One region of the Paenibacillus sp. SN-8-1 genome, then DNA from elsewhere that is predicted to be linked to it. Evidence: predicted binding sites of a transcription regulator. Region 1 holds the regulator's gene; each other region holds the start of a gene.
What was found. Region 1 encodes LexA, which represses DNA repair genes until DNA is damaged. Its sites were predicted from a motif close to CGAACATATGTTCG; they were not measured.
Positions count from the first base shown of each region.

Region 2: the regulator LexA is predicted to act here: its motif matches at 2,646-2,659, upstream of ACRRNK_RS00800 (SPL family radical SAM protein).
Region 3: the regulator LexA is predicted to act here: its motif matches at 5,412-5,425, upstream of ACRRNK_RS14385 (ImmA/IrrE family metallo-endopeptidase).

Region 1 is NZ_CP194782.1:2,108,881-2,115,989, reverse strand. It holds gene metH (methionine synthase) at 1-193, opposite strand, end outside; gene ACRRNK_RS10000 (acireductone dioxygenase) at 387-929, shown strand; gene ACRRNK_RS09995 (FixH family protein) at 1,028-1,426, opposite strand; gene ACRRNK_RS09990 (HAD family hydrolase) at 1,423-2,229, opposite strand; gene ACRRNK_RS09985 (hypothetical protein) at 2,245-2,760, opposite strand; gene ACRRNK_RS09980 (aldo/keto reductase) at 2,791-3,783, opposite strand; gene ACRRNK_RS09975 (DUF896 domain-containing protein) at 3,872-4,045, opposite strand; gene ACRRNK_RS09970 (LysM peptidoglycan-binding domain-containing protein) at 4,170-4,415, opposite strand; gene lexA (transcriptional repressor LexA) at 4,722-5,348, shown strand; gene lepB (signal peptidase I) at 5,424-5,978, opposite strand; gene ACRRNK_RS09955 (hypothetical protein) at 6,074-6,262, opposite strand; gene ACRRNK_RS09950 (hypothetical protein) at 6,262-6,549, opposite strand; gene ACRRNK_RS09945 (nucleotidyltransferase family protein) at 6,690-7,109, shown strand, end outside.
Region 2 is NZ_CP194782.1:146,023-153,131, reverse strand. It holds gene argS (arginine--tRNA ligase) at 1-568, opposite strand, end outside; gene ACRRNK_RS00810 (DUF1934 domain-containing protein) at 570-992, opposite strand; gene ACRRNK_RS00805 (WD40/YVTN/BNR-like repeat-containing protein) at 1,242-2,450, opposite strand; gene ACRRNK_RS00800 (SPL family radical SAM protein) at 2,756-3,787, shown strand; gene speB (agmatinase) at 4,081-4,950, opposite strand; gene speE (polyamine aminopropyltransferase) at 4,963-5,790, opposite strand; gene ACRRNK_RS00785 (hypothetical protein) at 6,076-6,510, opposite strand; gene ACRRNK_RS00780 (histidine phosphatase family protein) at 6,822-7,109, opposite strand, start outside.
Region 3 is NZ_CP194782.1:3,001,674-3,008,782, forward strand. It holds gene ACRRNK_RS14320 (hypothetical protein) at 1-1,353, opposite strand, end outside; gene ACRRNK_RS14325 (hypothetical protein) at 1,350-1,586, opposite strand; gene ACRRNK_RS14330 (hypothetical protein) at 1,647-1,904, opposite strand; gene ACRRNK_RS14335 (AbrB/MazE/SpoVT family DNA-binding domain-containing protein) at 2,022-2,276, opposite strand; gene ACRRNK_RS14340 (hypothetical protein) at 2,311-2,589, opposite strand; gene ACRRNK_RS14345 (hypothetical protein) at 2,589-2,870, opposite strand; gene ACRRNK_RS14350 (XRE family transcriptional regulator) at 2,880-3,395, opposite strand; gene ACRRNK_RS14355 (hypothetical protein) at 3,490-3,735, opposite strand; gene ACRRNK_RS14360 (hypothetical protein) at 3,737-3,883, opposite strand; gene ACRRNK_RS14365 (hypothetical protein) at 3,902-4,045, opposite strand; gene ACRRNK_RS14370 (helix-turn-helix domain-containing protein) at 4,046-4,303, opposite strand; gene ACRRNK_RS14375 (helix-turn-helix domain-containing protein) at 4,468-4,875, shown strand; gene ACRRNK_RS14380 (hypothetical protein) at 4,917-5,291, shown strand; gene ACRRNK_RS14385 (ImmA/IrrE family metallo-endopeptidase) at 5,446-6,315, shown strand; gene ACRRNK_RS14390 (recombinase family protein) at 6,340-7,109, shown strand, end outside.

The DNA.
Region 1 (7,109 bases):
CTTCAAGATATTTCTCATGAATACGGGAGATGACATCCGGACGGGTGAGAACTAGCATCTCATTACAACCGTCAAGCTCTTCTCCACCGAAATCTTCGGGTTTTAGCTCTTCTTGCTGAATCATGGTTCCCATGGCTCCGTCAAGAATCAATATTTTGTCTCTCATTCTGGATTGCAGACTTGGCTTAATCAAGATTTCATTCCCCCCTGTAAAACGCTAAAACTAAGTGTAGCAGAATCAAACGCTTTAGGAAAGGCATTGTATACATTTCGCTTTACGTGAAAACGCTTGTTTTTCAAGAGACATCCTCCCAAAATGGGGGTCGACACACCCTCTTTAATCCTTTATAATTCTAACTATACATTAATGAAAGGGGAGTAATCCCATGGCGGAAATAAGAATTAGAAAAACGAACGAAATTATTTCAGGAGAAGAGAACGTTCGTAATTTCCTTAGTCAATTTGAGGTCATTTATGAACACTGGGATATCAGCAAGCTGCCGGCCCATTTACAGGAGAATTTCTCCCTAACTGACGAACAAAAATCAGAAGTACTTGCTACATTCGACACTGAGATCCAAGATTTGGTTGCCCGCCGCGGCTACCGCACTTGGGATGTTATTACTCTCTCGGAGGCTACTCCAAATATTGAGGAATTGCTTGCCAAGTTTGAACAAATCCACACACATACCGAGGATGAGATCCGTGCTATCGTTGGAGGTGCGGGAACCTTTGTAATCAAAGGCTCGGAAGAAATAGGTTATTTTGATGTGAATCTGCTGCCAGGGGATCTTATCTCTGTTCCGGAGAACACCGTACACTTCTTCACTTTGACCGATGACCGCAAGGTTGTGGCCATTCGTCTGTTCGTGGAAGAGAATGGCTGGATTGCTCATCCATACGAGGATCCTAACTTCCAGAAGGCTTAAGCTTAATTACAGATATTTAATAATGTGAACAAAAAGCTGTTTACCTCATCCTTGGATGAAGCAAACAGCTTTTTTTGTTATGGCATGAACGCCAATTCCTATTTCACTTCAAATATGGCTGAAGGCATCGAGTGCTGACTATCGGCGGTAACGTGAGAAATCACATGATAGGAGCCCGCTTCATTAAAGGACTTAAGCATAACATACTTTCCGTCTCCCGCCGAGGTTACGTTAATTTTGCTGTGCTTGTCCGAGCCATCTTTCCAAATTTCAAAAGTAACCTCTTGTGCATCATCTACATTTGATCCAGCTTGGGTAACTTTCGCTTCGAATGATACTTTCTCATTCACCTTCGCACTTGTGGGAGCGACGGTTAGCTTAACCTCAATTGGCTTTGGCATCTCGTTCGCCTCATGATGGTTGTCATTCGCGCATCCTGAAAGCAGTAGAACTAAGCTGATTAACGCTGAAGCATACCTTAAGCGTCGTATTTTCAACTAGCTCTACCTCCTAGACTGTCAATAATTCCGTGTAATTCATATAAATGCTTGATCTCATAATCAGGAATGATTTCGTCTGTACGAGTTTTGCCATCGCGATTCACCCATACCGAATAAATACCCGCGCTTAACGCTCCTTTAATGTCCGTAGTCAGCTTGTCACCAACCATTAGAGCCTCGGAAGCCTGCACACCAAGCCGGGACAAAGCGTGCTCAAAAATACTTGGATCCGGCTTCCCTTTGCCAAATGAACCTGAAATAATAATTTCATTAAAGTAAGGGGCTAGCTCTGGTACTCCATCAAGCTTCTCCTGCTGAAGTGCCGGGCAACCATTCGTTAATAGCAAAAGCTTAACTTGTCCCTTAAGGTCGTTAAGTATTTGGAAAGTTTCTTCATAAATATGTGGACGTGCGCGACGTTCTGCACCAAATTGTTCAGCTAGCTGTCCGGCAAGTTCCTCATTATTGATACCAAGGGCACGCAGGCCCCGGTTCCATGATTCCTTACGATAGACTGGGGCAAGCTTCTCCATTGCACGGAACTCGGGCTGCTCGCCCGCTGTGAAATTCCCCCACAAACCTTCAAACGGATTAATCCCGATCATTTGGGTGAATGAAAATGTCTCGTATGATTCGTATAAAGCTCTTGCTTCCTTACGAACTGCTTCCTCCAGCTGTGAGGCATTTACCCCGGTAATCTCAGCTGCTGTCTTACATGTAAATTCAAAAGCTTCTGCTATACTGCGCTCATCCCATAACAGTGTATCATCTAGATCAAAACATACGGCCTTAATTGACATCGTGATTCCCCTTTATTAATGATTCTCGACTGTAATTTTGTTAAGCTTTCCAAATTCCTTCAAACGTTCACCCATCGCCTCTGTATTGAATCGGTTACGTGAACGAAGAAATGTCCACTTCTGTCCGTTTCCTTTAGGAACGATAGTGACTACACCCTGACTTAGAACGATCTTCTGAATACTATCTGCAGACAGCATCCGATCCCGGTTGAATTTGGAAGTGTACAGAGCACTCTTGCCAATTCTCAGGTACGGTTTCCTTATAAAGGTGATGACTCCAAGCAGGATATATAGCCCTATTGTAAGCCAGTATAAGAAGGAATTAATATCGCTGCCGCCCCCTATAAAGCCAAGTGAACCATACATCACCCCGAACAGAATGAGAAGCGCGGGTAGAACAATATTACGACCTCTGAAAGTCTCCCCTTCTCCACTCAGACCCAATTTACCAGGTTGAATTCCCTGTTTCTTTTGCTGTGCTAACAACCTTTGCTTATTTTTCTCAACTTGTTTCTCAAATGAACGTGCCATACTGCCACTTTCCTCCTCGGTTGTCTGCTGTTAAATCTGTCTTTTGAATTTGCGAATGAAGCGATCAGGGTACTCGTCTGGCAGACTGCTTACCTCATCAAGCAGACGTCGTTGTTCACCATCAAGCTCAAAATCTACAGCACCCATGTTCTCATCGAACTGTTCAAGCGTACTCGCTCCAAAGATTGGTGAGGTAATTCCCTTATGACCCATTAGCCAATTCAAGGCTACCTGTGAAGGAGTTCTATCGATCTCCTTAGAGATCTTGACCACTTGGTTAAGAATATCAAAATTCTTCTTCGTAGCCCGATATTCCCATGAGCTCTCGCCACCACTCACCGCACTCAGCCGCCCTTCAGATGGCTTTGGTCCCTCCTTGTACCTGTTCGTAAGAAACCCGCCTCCAAGAGGAGCCCATGGAATAATACCCACATTTTCTTCAAAACATAGTGACATCATTTCCCTGTCGGCCTCACGGTTAAGCAGACTATATTGCTGCTGAAGTGACACGTAACGGACCAAGCCCCTGGCTTCACTAACAGCCAGGCTTTTCATCAGCTGCCAGGATAAGTAATTCGAGCAGCCAATATAGCGAACCTTGCCTGAAGTGACCAGATCATCGAGTGCACGGAGCGTCTCCTCCACTGGGGTCGCTTGATCCCATACATGAATCTGATACAGATCAATGTAATCAGTTCCAAGTCGTCTGAGACTTGCCTCGATGCCGTCCATAATATGCTTACGGGAAGAACCTTGGCCGTTCACATGATCTGCGGTAGACATACGCACTTTGGAGGCTAGAATTACTTCAGACCTGCGTCCGCGAATACTCTTGCCCACTATTTCTTCTGACCGCCCGCCCGTGTAGACATCTGCGGTATCGATAAAATTCCCACCCTGATCAAGGAAGCGGTGAATCATTTCCTTTGAGTCTTTCTCATCGGTAGTTCCACCAAATGTCATAGTTCCTAAACAAAGACTTGATACAGCCAATCCGCTTTTACCCAGATAGGTATACTTCATGAAATATCCTCCTGTTCATTTAGGGATTCCCATTCATCTCGCAACAGTCAGATGATGATTATGTACTTCCGGCCCAAGGCCGGACGGCTTATTTATCTACAATTTCAATAGAATCCAATTGTTGACGGAAATTCCTGCGAATATTTTGCAAGTAGATTTCCCGCAGTTCTGCTCTTTCAAGCGTTTCTTCCTCAGTCAATCCTGATTCTTTATGTTTTCGCGCAAGCTCATTAATGCGCTGTACCAGGCTATCGATATCCATAAGTGACTCCTCCTTCAGTTAAGGCATTAACTCTTACTTTGACATGAGAAAAAGAGCTTGTCAAGGCACGTCAAATCCTTGAAAAGCTCTCGTAAGCTAACCTAATTCTATTATTGGTAATGAATTAATTTGAAGGGATCACAAGCACTTCACCAGCTTGTATTTCACTGGATACAAGTTGGTTCAATTCCTTAATATTTCGTACAACATCCCGAGTGTCTTGATCGTTGGTTTTGTTAGCCAAAGCGATGCTCCACAATGAATCACCAGGCTGTACAATGACCTGTGGAAGATCAGATGATCCGGCAAGACTGCTAGAAGAAGCAAATGCTGTGATCATCCCTGTGCAGGTTACGGCTATAAATATCACTAAGGCTGCAACTCTTACAAATATAGTATTGGAAATAAAGTCTTCTAGATTAAATTTATTTCGGCTAGGCTCAGCAGGAACTGATTCATGAATACTTTGGTATGTAGAATATCTCAACATTAACCCTCACTCCAAACGTTTGTTCTTGTTTTCTGAATACAATATAACACGAACACTTGTTTCGTTCAATAGTTTTTTAGAACAATTGTTCGCTTAATATTTGTATTCATTTAGAACTTATGTTTGTACGAACGGTAGTTCTATGTTATAATTTTTCCAAACGTTACTAAATGGGGTTGATATAATATGTCGAAAGTATCCAGTCGTCAGCAGGCGATTCTTGAATTTATAAGAAACGAAGTTAGAATGAAGGGTTACCCTCCTTCTGTAAGAGAGATTGGAGAAGCTGTCGGACTTGCTTCCAGTTCCACAGTGCATGGTCATTTGGACAGGCTCGAGAAGAAAGGCTTTATCCGGCGTGACCCTACCAAGCCACGGGCAATTGAACTACTGGGCCAGGAGGATTCTGACAATTACAATCTGTTCGCCCACACAGTTGCACGCGTACCTGTTGTCGGTAAAGTAACTGCCGGTGTACCTATTACAGCTACAGAGAATATTGAGGACTACTTCCCTCTCCCCAACCATTTCGTCGGTGATAAAGAGGTATTTATGCTTTCTGTTATGGGCGATAGTATGATTGAAGCAGGCATTCACAATGGTGACTTTGTTATCGTTCGTCAGCAGCAGACCGCTGATAATGGCGATATTGTCGTAGCCATGACCGAAGACGACGAGGCAACGGTGAAGACTTTTTATAAAGAAAGAGACCATATCCGCTTACAACCCGAGAACCCCACTTACGAACCGCTGCGTCTTAAGCATGTTACGATTCTTGGTAAAGTCGTCGGCTTATTCCGCGACATTCACTAATATTCGTTGTTATTTCCTTTCATGTAACCTCAAAGAAGAGGGTGCCAATTGGCACCCTCTTCTTGATACATGCTACTATTTAATCTCTTCTATCCCCATGATATGGTCGAATGGGATCGGCCCCAAAACTCTACTGTCTTCACTATTATTCCTGTTATCTCCTAGGACAAAAATGTGATTATCTGGAATTACCCATTTACTGTCCTGAGAAGGGTTCATTTTCTCTTTGATGTAGGGCTCTACCAAGGCCTCACCATTCCTGTATACTTGTTGATTTTTGATCTCAATCACATCGCCCGGCTTCCCGATCACCCGCTTAATATAGAATGTGCGATCATTACTTGCACCACGTATGAGCTGAATCAAAGGCTGCTCCACAATATTGTCCCAAAAAGAACGCTCCCGATTCACTCTACTGTCAACAACAACGATATCACCATAAGCTGGCATGTGTGAGAATGTTCGGGCAAGCTTGGAGGTGTAGACTCTTTGATCATCCTGCAGGGTCGGCTCCATCGACTGACCGACAACCTTATAGGGCTGAAATACAAAGATACCAATAAAAAGACTTAGAACAAATGCGATGGCCACAGCGGGAATGTAACTAGTTATAGTTTTCAACAGCTTCATACTAATGAGCATCCTCCCTTTGACTTGTTAAGGGAAGTATATCATTTCCAGTATTTACAACACAAATTTCTCCTGTTCGCCCTTCTATACCCTAACTATTTGTCATTACGATTCCGGTAAGTTAAATGCTTAGCAAAATGATTCTTCCTTATCTCTGATTGAATCTCGCGTGATAGGCTTCTGTAGCGTTCGATGGATACTGTAATTCGTCGTGAGGCTTGATTCAAATCCGCCTCCTTACTTCGTTGTCGCTGCAATATTAATTCAATCCATTTGAACCACATCAAGAGTCACTCTCCTCTGCCTTTTCTACTTTCTTGATGCTCTTAAAAACATCCAGTACCGGTTCCCACAATTCTTCTCGTTCTTTATCCAGGATCGCCTGCAGCCGATCCCGATCCTCCTCTGCTTTATCTAGCAATCTCCTTGGTACCAAATCTCCATTAATAATCATTCTTACGAGGACGATCAAAATCATAAGCAGGATAAAGGTAAGCAGAACCGCCAAACCATATTTCTCAGCGAGCGGCAGAAGCTTCTCAATGGTCGATAGCTCACTGGATTCCATCATCCTTCCTCCTGTTCGTCAAAGTTATACTACAATGTATGCCTCTAATAGAGTGTGAGAGATGGTCAGATTCTACTATTTCCAAAATATTGATTGTTGTTTATAATAGTTAGAACATAGGTTCTATTCCAAGGAGGTATTCAATGATATTACGTACCGAAGCGGATATTATACAGCTTGTAGAACAAGATAACTGGATGATGGGCCTTTTACACGCAGCAGCTCAATTGCATTTACCTGACTGGTGGATCTGTGCTGGCGCAGTCCGTGCGAAAGTATGGGATGTACTACACGGTTATCATGAACGCACTCCTCTCGCTGACATAGATGTAATTTACTTTGACCCCATGAACTTAGACGAAGGGCACGAGAAGGACCTCGAACAAAAATTATTACAGATTCGACCAAACTTGCCCTGGTCCGTCAAAAATCAAGCGCGCATGCACAAGATAAACAACCTTCCGCCCTACCATTCAAGCATAGAGGGCATTTCCAAATTTCCGGAGACTGCCACTTCAATAGGAATTTCTTTGAACTCACATGAAGAGGTTATTCTGACTGCT
Region 2 (7,109 bases), 2.0 Mb from region 1:
GATAGCGGGCTTCAATGGACTTCGCCAGGTTAACAACCTGATTACCAGCATCGTTAATATAATATTCGCGGGTTACATCATATCCGGCATGGTCCAGCAGGTTGCATAGGGCATCCCCTACGGCTGCGCCGCGTGCATGTCCTAGGTGCAGGCTGCCTGTCGGATTCGCACTGACGAATTCGACCTGAATCTTCTGACCTTGGCCAAGATTAATCCGGCCATAATCATCTCCCTGCGTATAGACCTGCTCGAGGACAGGATACAGGTAGCTCTTGGTCAGGGTGAAGTTAATGAACCCCGGACCTGCGATCTCCGCCTTTTCAATAGAAGCGCTGCTGTAGTCCAGATTCTCAAGAATGGCTTCGGCAATCTGACGGGGGTTCTTCTTAGCAATCTTGGTCAGCTGCATCGCCGCATTGGTGGCCAGATCGCCATGAGTCTTCTCCTTCGGCACTTCGAGCTTAATCGCCGGAAGCTCTTCCTTGGTTACGAGTCCCGCAGCCAAGATCGCCGCCGTGATCGCTTCCACTACCTTCTGGTTAATTTCCTCTAATGGATTGTGTGTCATTTCAAGCTTCCTCCTGTATATGTAAACTGATATCGAACTGTCCAGCTAATTCATCATAGACGTATAAATCATATTTCCACCTGGCGGTCCCCGATAATCCATCCAGATTCATGGTGAGACTGTGAGTCTGCGTGGACAAGTTAAAGGATGCGTACGCCGCCCGGTAATAACCCGGAAGCCTTCGTCCCTCCTGAAAGGTCTGCGATGATTCGACCGTTCCGTGCCGAATGAGCTTCAGCTCGCCGGGCGTTATTTTGACGGTAGCCCGAGTGACTTCTTCGCCTGTAGGCCCTTGACCGTGTTCCTCATACTTGAGATAGATCGCTCCTCCTGCGCTGAATACCTGGCCCCGGTAGCTCTGAACCGTCTTGGCCCCATCCTGCAGGCTTGTCAATGTAATGGATGCGGGTGTGTGGTCCGGCATGGTCACTACTCCAATCTGTTCTATCTATTGTACTATATGGCCTCAGCTAAAGAAATGAGTACTTCACAACTTCACTTTAGCCCCTTGCCAACGTTCAACGTTCATTCCATATACTATATCCAGTTCGCCCGCACAGTTCAATGGAAGATGGGGAATTTGTATGATTTGCAAAGGTTAATAGTACAGAAAACCCTCCTTAGTCAGCCAAGGAGGGTTTTTCACTTCTATGAATATAAGTTGTGGTTCCGGTTACTCTTGGGGCTTGGGTGAGACAGAGTCAGGCAGCGAGAACCTCTTATTCCACGAAATCCCGCCATCATGCGTCACATAGACCGCCGTCTGCGTCGGACTTGTAACCGCCAGCCAGCCCGTCTTCTGTGAAGGGAATGAGATCCGGGCATCGAACCCGCTTAGTACAGCGGGAACATTGCTCCACGAGCGGCCACCGTCAAAAGAACGCCCAACCCCTACCTTACCTCCAGCCGGAGAACCTCCGGCCAGGTAAGCCGTACTGCTCCCGATCAGCTGCATATTCCCGGGATGCCCACCCGGGCTAGCGGGCCCCTTGCTAGCGAGTGCAGGTCCACTACCAGGGGCAGGTCCCCCGCCAGCAGTGCTCTGGGCAATAACACGATTCCAGTGTGAGCCGCTGTCATGGCTGGCATACAAAGAGTAGGATACCTGAGACATGCCGGATTCTCCGTAGACAAGAGCCCATACCTGGCTTCCTTTGCTGTACAGTTCACCGCCGTAGGCAGTCCCGAATGGAATCGTCAGAACCGGGCTCCAGCTGGCGCCGCCGCTAGTTGTCTTATACAGCTTGTAGCCGATGCCTGGGTGAACCGTTAGCGACCACCCCGTGCGGGCAGCTTGATCTGTAAAGACAGCAGCCCGGGTATTCACCGGCGTCTTGATCTTCACCCATGTTGTACCCCCATTCAAGGATTTGTAGGCGCCATTCGAGGTATATCCCACAATACTATCCGCTCCCAGCACATCGATCTTCTTAAACTGCTGGCCCGAGGTGCCGAGAATGCTCCAATGAGAGCCCCCATCCTTGGTTGCGATAAGCCTAACCGGACCTTCGGAAGCTGTTCTGGCCAGTGCCCATCCTTTGATGTTGTCCGGAAACACAATTTGATCGAACTGCCACTGTCCCGTATAGATCTCCTGCCAGTTACAGCCCCCATCAGATGTACCAATAAGGAAACCATTCCCCGCGGCTCGTCCCGTTGTATCACTCAGAAAAGCAACATCCGTTATATGAAGCGGGTCTTGGTCCGCTGACGCGTGCTTCTTCTGAAGACTCTGAAGCAATCCATGATCGCCGCTTGTGCAAGGTGCCGATGCAGCGGCTGCCTCAGTTCTCTGGATTACAGTACTACTGCTGCCGATCCCGATGGATACGCAAAGGGCAGCGGCTGTGAGTAATGCGGATTTGAAATATCGTTTCACCACAGGTTGATACCTCCCTTGTAGAAGCTATATACATCTTACCGTGCGATCAAGAATGTTGAAGTTATAAAGTACTACATATAAATTTACCCATTCTTGAAGTGAATCAACAATAGATTGAACTGGTAAGCTTGATAACTCTGGTGAGTAGGATGTGAGTTGAACAGTTGACGAGGGAGAGATGAATGACTTTAAATGAGAACATATGTTTGGTATGATGTATGTAATATGTCATTCCCATTTTCGCTATCTCGTTGCCAGTTATCAGTAATATTTAATTTCTAACCCCGAGGAGGGTATTCGTAACCATGCCTGAGACCACATATGAGCATGTTGATACTAAGCAGACACTTAATCGGGTAAAAGAAGAAAGGATGCCCTTCGATTGGTCGATCAACCCTTACCGGGGCTGCGCCCACGGTTGCAGCTTCTGCTACGCCCGGGCATTTCAGTCATTCATCGGCCGTGGTGCTGAGGATGAGTTCCAGCACCATATTGTTCTGAAGCAAAATGCTCCCGAAGCGTTGGAGAGACAGCTGTCCCGACTGGCGGAAAGGTTCGGTTATGATATCGAAGCGATGCGAAAATATATCGGTCAGGTTACGATCGGAACAGCCACGGATCCATACCAGCCGATCGAGGCGAAAGCCCAGCTGACCCGTGATTGCCTGAAGCTGCTGGCCAAGTACCGGATAAGCACCAGCATCACTACCCGATCACCGCTTGTGACAAGGGATCTGGATATTCTGACCCAAATGAGCGATATATCCGTGAACATCAGCATCAATTCGCTGGACGCCGGGCTTATCCGCCGCATCGAGCCTGCTTCGCCGCATCCTCAGATGAGGCTTGAGACCGTGCAGAGACTAGCCGAGAGCGGTGTACAGGTTGGAATCTTCGCAGCTCCTGTTCTTCCGCTGCTGACCGATTCCGAGGAAAGCCTGGAATCACTCCTCTCTGCGGCCAAGAATCATGGGGCTGAATTCGCGATGATCTCGCTGCTGCGCCTATCCAGGGACGTGAAGGCTTGGTATATGAGCACGCTCCGCGCCCACTATCCAGAGCTCGTCGCCGCCTATGGCGAGCTGTACCGGCAGGGGCATTATGCTGATCGTCAGTATATCGACAGCTTCAAAGAACTGTCGAGTCGTCTGCTTCGTAAATATGGGTTATCCGGGGTGCCTGGAGGGTCGGGAGCAAGGGATAAGAGCGAACTTAAGCAAGTAAATGCGACCTCTCTGCCTTCTGCCGTGAAGACAGGCAGATTCCCGGCTCCCGCAGCTACCGTTACGAAGGATGAGATTCAGCTTGAGGTGGAGCAGCTGTCCTTCTCGTTCTAGACAAGAATAAGGTAACATAAGGCCCCCTGCTTTGGAGTAATGATCGGTGCGTGGTCCGGACAAGCTTGGATGGCTGGTCAGCTATTTCTATTGGGGTTCTATATAACTTTTGATTAAACCTTTCGATTGTAGACATGCCGCTTATTCTCTATGCTGATCCCGCATGCAGATATATTCATCTTATCCAGCGCATTTAAGAGGCATCCCCATTGCTGTTACACAAAAGCACCCCCTCCTGAGCCGTATTCCTGGCTTAGAAGGGGGTGCTCTCTTATTTATCTTGATTACTCAAACTATTTCACAAATCCAAGCAGCATTTCACGGATCAGCTTGGCTGCGACAATCTGAGTCTGCTCTGTTGGGTCGTAGATCGGTGCAACCTCTACCAGGTCACAGCCCACCACGTTCACATCGGAGCCAGCAATCAAATGCACGGCTTCGAGAAGCTCTTTGGATGTGATCCCGCCAGCTTCCGCAGTACCGGTACCCGGTGCGGCAGAAGGATCGAGCACGTCGATATCGATGGTTACATAGACAGGACGACGGCCAATCTTCGGCAGGGCCTGCTTGAGCGGAGCCGCAACTTCAAACGGATAGAAGTTGATGTTCTCGCGCGCATACAGGAATTCTTCCTTCGATCCGGAACGAATTCCGAATTGGTAGATATTCTTCCCGCCCATAAGTTCCGCGGCTTTGCGAACCGGCGTCGAGTGGGACAGAGGCTCGCCTTCATAGTTCTCGCGCAGGTCTGCATGCGCATCGATATGAATGAGCGCCAGGTCTGGATACTTGGCGTACACTTCCTGGAAGATCGGCCAAGAGACGAGATGCTCGCCGCCGAGACCGATCGGGAATTTGCCGTCGGCCAGCAGGCCGCGCACATATTCCCCAATGACCTCAAGGCTGCGGGCTGCGTTGCCGAATGGCAGCAGCAGATCGCCTGCATCGAAGTAGGTCATATCGACGATGCTTTTATCCAGGTACGGGCTGTATTCTTCCAGCCCTACCGAAGCCTGGCGGATACGGGCAGGACCGAACCGGGAACCCGGACGGTAGCTGACCGTGAAGTCCATCGGCATCCCGTAGATGACCGCTTTGGACTCTTCGTAATTGTCGGAGCTGCAGATGAATACGTTGCCGGAATAGGCTTGATCCAGTTTCATATGAACAGCCTCCTATTTCACCAGATCTTCAACGAATTTAGGGAGCACGAACGCTGCTTTGTGCAGGCGAGGTGTGTAATATTTCGTATCGATCTCAGGAATTTGAGTCTCATCTACTTGCAGCGGATCATGTGTTTTGCTCCCCATTGTGAAGGTCCACAGACCGCTTGGGTAAGTAGGAATGTTTGCACCGTACACACGAACGATCGGGAAGATTTCCTTAACGTCCTTATTGACCTTTTGGATCAGGTCAGCCTTGAACCATGGATTGTCCGTCTGAGCGACGAAGATCCCGTCGTCCTTCAGGGCTTCATGAATGCCTTGGTAGAAGCCACGCTCGAACAGCGGAGCCGCAGGGCCCACAGGTTCCGTGGAATCGACCATGATGACATCGTATTTATTTTTATTTTCGATAATATGCATATATCCGTCATTCACCAGAACCTCTACACGAGGGTTGTCCAGCTCACCGGCGATTTCAGGCAGGTATTGCTTCGAATATTCGATAACCTTGCCGTCGATCTCAACGAGTACCGCTTTCTCTACACCAGGGTGCTTGAGAACTTCACGGATAACCCCGCCATCTCCACCGCCCACAACGAGCACGTGCTTTGGATTAGGATGGGTGAACAGCGCCGGATGCGCGACCATTTCATGATAGACGAATTCATCTTTGATCGTAGTCATGACCATGCCGTCCAGGACGAGCATGCGTCCAAATTCCTCAGTGTCAATCATCGCCAAATCTTGAAAGTCCGTCTTCTCCGTTACAAACGTTTCCCGGATTTTCGCTGTAATGCCGAACGCCGGAGTCTGTTTCTCAGTAAACCACAATTCCATCGTATATACCTTCTTTCCGTCAGAATAGTGTTTAGCCGCCATATAAAGCCCCTAACCAAAACGGGTTCTCCAGTTACACTTCTCGCGAAAGCTTCACTTCCTATATTGTACCAAACAAATTGTATAATAACACAAGATGAACTTGGATGCGACCTATGTCATGGCGGTGTAGATTGGAATGTAAATCGCCTCCAGTTTTTTAACCCCATTCTTATTTCCAGTACGCAAATAACCCGGTTCACAGCATGCTGCGGACCGGGCCAGTTAGGAGAGTTAGCTCTCTTCCTATAGCTTTTGAATTTGGTATACGAATTTCCATTTTGCCGTATTTCCTGAGTATCTGCCCCGGTTCTCTTCAACCACGACATCTAATGACTTAGTTATACTTTTGCTGATTGAGGATGCCTTAATGGTAGAGCTGTTGCTTCCTTCGTCAGGAATGCTATCTTGTTCCTCTGCTGCCGCTTTCAGTGTAACACTGCCAGTTGATTTTAAATTAAGCGTAACTGACTCTCCTTCTTCAATTCGCTTTCCGTTGATAAAACTCTCCGTATACCATTCGTTACCGACATGATTATTCTCTACCAATTCTACACTTACAAGCCTTACCTTGACCTTGATGGTCTTGCTGGCTGCGGCGGCGGATAATGGCTGAACCGTTAATACAAACACAAGAATTGCTAGACATATTGCTTTGTACAGATCTTTGGCTTTATTCACCTGAGAGTGCCTCCCTCAAAAGATTAATATAGATGTGCTGTATATACTTCTATGGCTTAGCCGCTTCTCCTTCTGTAAAAGATAGCTCCAAATAAAAATGAGCTGCTAAATGCAGCTCACTTTGTTATCCCATTTGATTATTGGCGGTTCCTAAACTGTCAACGAAGTTATGGAAAGTTTGATAACCTAACCACATGACGAATCCTATAACAACTAACAACCCAATAATTCTCAATAGTTTTGATGACATATATGTATCCCCTCGTTAGTTGTTAGGGCCATGTGCATTGGATCTCAGTGCAGTTAGATTATTACTCCCATATCCGCTGCAAGAGCACTTGGCTTCCGCTTATTTCAAGTAAATACACGTCAGGATTGGATAGTCTCTTCCATTGTTCAAAGCCAAAATCCGGTTGATAGTGTCTGATTAACAAGGATAACAGCCCACCATGCGTGACTACGGCAAATGTCCTCTCGGGCCTTGCCAGCAGTTCCTGAAGAACAGCTATCCCTCTGCTCGCAGCCTCCGCGATGGATTCACCGCCTTCAAGAGCGAAGCTCTCTTCAGCGTAAGATCGCTCAAGCAGCTCCATCCAATT
Region 3 (7,109 bases), 890 kb from region 1:
TTGCAATTGTGCTAAACGGTGCTCAGCAGAGAAGGTTTGAGCTTGCTTCTCATTGAGATGTCGGCACAGCTCTGCAAGCTTCTCTTCCAAATCAAGCATGGAATGTTTGAGCTTCTTAACCTCTTCCGCAGCGGCCTTGCCATCTGCAGAGATCCGTTCGAGTCTTTTAGACTTGTCACGATTAAACTCAACTAGCGCTTTGTCCCTCGCTGCTTGCACCTGATCAGCAGGAAGGGCCTGTCCGCAAGAAGGACAGTTGTCGTCATGCGGGTGTTCATGGACTGGAAGCTCCAAGTCATTAGCAGCATGCCACTCTTCCCGCAAACGCGCCGCTTGATTCTCAGCTCGGCTGATTTGGCGCTTATATTGCTCAACCTCCCGCTCACCTGCAGAAATTTGCGACTGCAGTTCGGATGCCTCGCCTCGCAGTTTCATCAACAACTCACGCTGATCGCTCACTGCCTGAATACCGTTAGCCTGGATGCTACGCTTAATTTCCATGAGCTCAGCATTAATTTCCCGAAGCCGGATTTCCTTGCCTGATAGCTCTCCGCCTGATTGGATCCGTTGAAGCTCCGCATTCTTACCATCTATCCGACCGCGCAGAGCATCGATGTCCTCCAGAAGAAGTTCTTCGTCAAGCTCAGAAACGTCCGGCATGCTGCGGCGAGCTTCGTCGATCCGAACCGGGATCTTCTCCAGCTCTTTGTTTATCTCGGTGCGCCGGACCGCAATAGCCTTCTTGTGACCATCAATACTTCGACCATCAAGGATGCTGGCAAGCGGAGCCAACTGCTCATTACTTGCAATGATTTCGGCGTCTGTCAGATCACCACATATCTCTAACAGCACTTTGCGGCGGGCTTCAGGCTTCAGTACCTCATTGAAATAGGAGGGGCTGGTTAAAAGTCTGAAGATGTCCTCACTGATTAGCGAATCGACCTCTGCCTTGTATTCCGCTTGCTTCACCGGTACTCCATCCACATAGTAAGCAGTGGTATGACCAGTAAACTCCGAAGTTGCAGATCCGCGCTTCCTGGTCCATTTCTCAGAGAATACTTTCCGGAAAGTCCGGCGACGCTTATCTACCATCAGCACCCCCTCAACTTCATGGTCCAAACCGTGCTGAAGGACCTTTCCTGCAGAATCAAGTTCTTTGATTTCAAAGGACTGTTCAGATCGGTTTAAGCTATCCTTGCCGAACAGATGCCAGGTGAAAGCATCAAATAGAGTTGTCTTACCGGTACCGTTGTCCCCGTAGGCATCAATGTTCCCGCCGTTAGTGGCAAGGACGAAGTCACGGAATCCTTTGAAATTACGAACCGTCAAACGTTCAAGGATGATTTTCTTCAAGCGATTACCTCCTCTGCTGGCGGATTTTCCTTAGGATATGGAATACCGTTCATGTGTTCTTTAAGAGCGAACTCAATTTCAGCTAGCTGCTCATATTCAACAGCAATTTGGATAGAACCAAAGGATCCGCTAATCACCAAAATGGGCGAATTATAAGGTGTTTTTGGCAGGACACTGGTTTCAATACGCTGTTCCGTAAGATCAACCGTGTAAGCGGAATGCGCGCCTTTCATATAACCACTCCCTCTTGTGTAGTGCGCCCCCATCTGGTATAGTGGGGGCAAGAAATTTCATTATGCTTTGGATTGGACCCGTGGCTGCGGGTCTTTTTCAATTTCATCGTGTTCAGCAATTTGCTGCCACTCCACGATTACCGGGCAATTCTCGATGCTAGCAATTACCTTCTCGTTCTGATCGATAACCCAAAACTCGGAAAAGTCCGATGTTCCTACTTGTTTGATCTCGATAACTTCCCGGCCGTTAACCTCGTTACCAACTTCGAACATCCGGGTCGGATTGCTAACAACCGTCAATTTCTGAATGACTTGCATATCTCGCACTCCTTTCATATATAGTGTGATGCGTCAGCCGCATCTCCCGGAGCCAGACAGGAGTAAGGTTAGGATACTGTCCGACGCCGGGAGACAGGGCCGAAGCACTGTCTCTTTCTATTTAATACCTGCAGAATCCATCAATTCACGGAGAGCAGCCTTACTTACGAGCTTGCCTTTGAAACTGATCAAATCCGTCTCCTCACCAGTAAAGATGCATCCAGGAGTATACTTTTTCAAAATCAATCTTTCTCTGTCCGTAAATATCTCCAGCGGGTCCTTCTCGCCAATGCCAAGCGTCCGGCGCAGTTCCATCGGTATTACAATCCGGCCAAGCTCGTCCACTTTTCTTACAATTCCAGTCGATTTCATAGTTCAGTTCTCCTTTTTTAAAAATTAGCAAGTTCTATTTGAAGCGAATCTGCATGGCTTGAAATGCAAGATCAAGATTCATATGATCCAGGTGATCCATACCCGACAAGTTCACTTTGTTCCGCTCATTAAATAGGTGAAGTGCTAGGTTGAGCATGAACTTCTCAGACTGTGACCAGGGCTTCGCAGTCTCTTGTAATTTCCGAATGTGAACAATCCGCTTATCCAAATCAAAATATTTCGTTGTCAAACAACCATTTAACCGAGCATTATTCTGGAACAGGAATAACATACTTCTCCAATGCTTATCCATCACGCCGTTTCCCCCTTGCTCTTCCGGCGCTCATCAGTTAAAATGGACGACAAGAGACTCTTAAGACGTGTTCTCAGTGAGAGCGTCCGGCCTGCCCGCCGGGCGTTTTTTTGTGCTTTCAGATCTGCTTTGTGCAAGCGGATCATCATTTCTAGGTAGGCGATGTTTCCTTCCAGCTTCTCCGGAGTGACGATTTCCGGTGTCTTCCGGATCACCTGTAGGTTACGAGCTGCATGACGAGCCACAAACCGCGCTTCTGCTTCCAATTGTTCAATCTTCATTTCAATTCCTCATTTCATATAATTTTTTGATTTCATTTCAGCTCGATGAGCTCTAAACATTGCGGCAAAAGAAAAATCATAGGACCTACAAAGCATGGTAATGTTGTGCAGAAGGGCCGTTACTGCTTCAATCTGCTCTTTAATCGAAATTTCGATCTTCTGACGATCCTTGTCACTCAGCTGATCCCGCCGCTTCGTAATTGGCGCTTGATGTAAAGCCAACTGAGCCTCCTCAATCTCTTCGAGTGTTTTCAATGTTGTTGTTGAGGTATGTAAGTCGGCGGCGTTCAACCAGGGAATGAATGCGCCACCTGTTACTTCTGCGGCAGCGCCGAGGAACAACTCTCCGTCATCGTAGTAGTCAGCCGTAGCTGCCATAAGCTCTTTTGATGGATTCCTTGATCCTTTCACAATCTTGCCGATTAACGATGCATCAACGTGCGCCACAGCACCTGCTTGCTCACGAGTATTACCTGTTCTCTTCAGCGCTTCCTCGAGCGCAGGACCAAATTGTCCGATTGCCATTCTTTCATGTCCCCCTTTGTCCGATTCAAGGGATGCTTACGGACTGGAGAGCGTTGTATGATTAATTTGTGAGCAAGATCTTTTCCCCTATCGTTCATCCCCTCATCCGCCGGCGGCCGGTACCGTCCCGGCGGGTTTCTTCTATCCTTTTAAGTTCTATCTGCGCATCACGCAGGATCCGCTTCCGTTCCAACTGTGACAGGGCTTCTGAATTAACCGAATAATGCGGTAACGATGTGTCCAAGGCAGCTTCCAATGATAATCCTTTAAGCATCATCCGAGTGCCGATCGCAGAGATCAGCGCGGCTCGAGATGTTGACCTTATCCAGCGAAATCGCATTCTAAGCCCCCTCCTGAAGCTTGTCCTTCTTCGGAACATCTTCCTTAACTTGTAATGGAGCGTCCTTAATGATCTGCAGCGCTTTAACCATTCGTTCCATATCAGGTTTATATTCAGCCTGGTAGGTAATGCCCTTCGGGGTCTCCATACATAGCGCTCCGTTCTATTAAAATTTGATTAATACATAACGCGTACGGCTTGGCTCATGCTGGCGGTAATCAAGAACCCATCCATCCTTCTGAAGCCGATTAACTTCATCTGGATCCCGAGTTTCACGAACCTCTTTTGCTTCTTGCAGGTTGTGCTCCAATTAGATCACCTCCTCCTCTATCGAAGACTGCTTTTTGTTTGCTAAATCAGCAAAACTATCAGTAAAAAAATTTCCGATTTTACAATTCAGTTTAGCTGCTAGCTGTGGTAAGTGATTAGCTTTAAATGAATACGTACCTTCTTCATATTTCATATAGGTGGACGCATTTTTAAAGCCTAGTGATTCCGCCATTTCTTGAAGAGAAAGATCCAGCTTTTGACGACGTTTTTTTATAAATTCCAAATCAAGTAGTCCCATATAAACACCCCAATTCTTTGCTGAATTAGCAAATCCGTTGAATTAAATATACATTGCTATTTTAGCAAAGTCAATACCATTTTTGTTAATTTAGCAAAATTATTTTTTCTGATTTAGAAAAGTGTTACACTGTTGTTGCTAATATAGAAAATAGGTGGTGAAATATGTCGGTCACTGGTAATCGAATAAAAGAACTTCGAGAAAAAAGAAAGATAACCCAATTAGAATTAGCATCTAGATTAGGAATGAACAATAGTGTCCTTTCGAGAATTGAAGCTGGTAAGCGACCAGTTGAAGATAATGAATTAATTAAAATAGCTGATTTCTTCGATGTCGATACAGACTTTATTCTTGGTCGTACAGATAGCCCTCGCAGAAGTGGATACATTGATGAAATAGATACAAGAGGACTCTCTGAGTTTGAAGAATTTATTAACAACCCCGAGCACGGCATTTTCTTCAAGGATTATTTAAGCGCACCTGAAGAACGTAAAGAGGAAATGCGCCAGATCTTTAAGATATTGCAAGAGAAAGAAAAAGGACGTAAGCCAGGGGACGAACAAGGAGAATAGACAAATCCTCCAACCGATGGAGAAGTTTAAGGTGATCAAAGATGAACAATAATAACGACAATACAGAGCCGCTTTATAAAGAAATTAGCAGAGGAATAATACATGCGGAGAATCACGGTAATGGCGCTGGTGGAACAATATTAGAGGGACTTTCCATTTCGGGGTTTCTCGGCATTTACTATACATCTTGGTGGCTGTTTGGTGGAGCGCTCATAGCATTTGCTGTTCTAATGTTTTTTAATATCACGAGAATCGTGTTATTTGCACTTTTTACTATCGGATGGGTATTTATAGCTTGGATCATCGGCCATCTGTTCGGAAGTTTAGGAGCATCAGTTGTATTGTCATGCCTGACCTTATTGATCTCGGGGGGACTTCACTTAAAAGCCTATCAAGAATGGAATGAAGGATGGTAAAAACGATGAACCAGGATCGTTTCTAGAACCATCTACTTGAAAACCCTGAAATTGAAGTAAAAAAACAACATATCGTAATTTTAAAGCAGCCAGCAATGGCTTTTCTTTTTCACTAATAACAGAACATATATTCCCGCACTAGGAGGTTTCCACCATGTTTAAACATTATAGAATGACACGCTTGGAGAAATTTTTAGAGGATACATATTCTAGAATCGGGATTCGGAAATATCACCAAATCACTGTTAGCGAAATCTCCAAGAAACTCAAAGTCTGGATTCACTACCTTCCAGCTGGAAGTAGGGCCGTAGAAGCAAAACAAGGTGTATATAGTATGATTCTAGATTGCCGAATTAGTTCTATACAGCAGAGGTTAGATTTCTTTCATGAACTCTGCCATCTACTTCAGCATGCCGGAAACCAAACGCTACTACCTGAGCTGTTTACTCAAGCCCAAGAAGAGGAAGCCGAGCGTTTTGTTATGTATGCATCTATGCCATTTTCGATAATCTCCCAGTTAACTCTTCCTAATAAAAGAGATCAAGCAATCGAATACATATCAACAATCTTTGATGTCCCAATCGATTTAGCAAGAAAGCGATTTGAACAAATCGAACGAAGGGATCTACAAGGGAAGTTAGATGCAGCTCTGGCGCAAAAAATGGGGATCAATGAGTCAGCTGCTGCAGAGGAAATATCTGTAGAAGGAACTGGCATTTATGCGTACTACGACTCTACAGCTGATATCCCTGGTCCCTCTCAACTCGTAATAGAAGCTGACGAAGCTGCCATGGATTCAGGAAAAGACTTTCTGTTCCCAATCGATGGCCCTTTAAAGCGACTAGAACTCGAGGATTTTTATGGTTACAAATGCACTAAGCTTTCGGCCCAAGATATCAGATTTAAAAAAGGACATTTATGTGTAAATTTTTCGATAATTAGTATGAAGTACGGTAAATCGGCGAAACGTTTTGTCATACAAATGAAAGATGTTGAGCGATTGGTTAGGTTCTATATTTATTGAAGAATATGAAAGGAGCTCTGGGAGATGTTTAATCTTGCTGAACAAATTAATAAGGATGTAGTCGTCTATCCACGGGTCTCTTCGGATGATCAACAAGAAAGAGAAACCATTGAAACCCAAATCGAGTTCGCTACAAAATACTGTGAACTCCATGGGCTTAATATAAATGATTGGTACAAAGATGATGGTGTTTCGGGGACCATACCGTTAGATCAGCGCCCTGAGGGGTCACGGTTATTGGAAGATGCAAAGGCTGGGAAGTTTAAAACGGTGTTAATTTATAACATGAAGCGTCTTGGCCGGAAGGCTCGGGTCACACTTGATGCAATCTACCAACTCGAAGAATATGGTGTAACCATAAAATCAATGACAGAACCGTTTGATACCAGTACACCAATGGGCAGATTCGTCATTACCCTTTTGGCCGGACAAGCTGAGTTTGACCGTGATACGTTGCTTGAAACGTTTTGGCACGGAGCAAACCGCGTTGCCCGCCTGGGTCAATGGCTAGGCGGTATTGTACCTTATGGTTACCAGGTCATAGAAAAGTTCCTGCAAATCAATGAAGATCCTCTACCGGGCAAAGAAGATTTGTCTGAAGCTGGAGTGATCCGTCTTATGTATCACCTAGTCGGCGATGAAGAATGGTCCACAATTAAAGTAGCTGATTACTTTAACTCCCTTAAGATTCCTCCCTCTTACGTAAAGGACGGTCGGAAAATCAAGAAGGGCAAGCGTAAGGAAAATACAGCAGGTGTCTGGACCCCAGGAAGGATTCGTAACATGATCGTCAA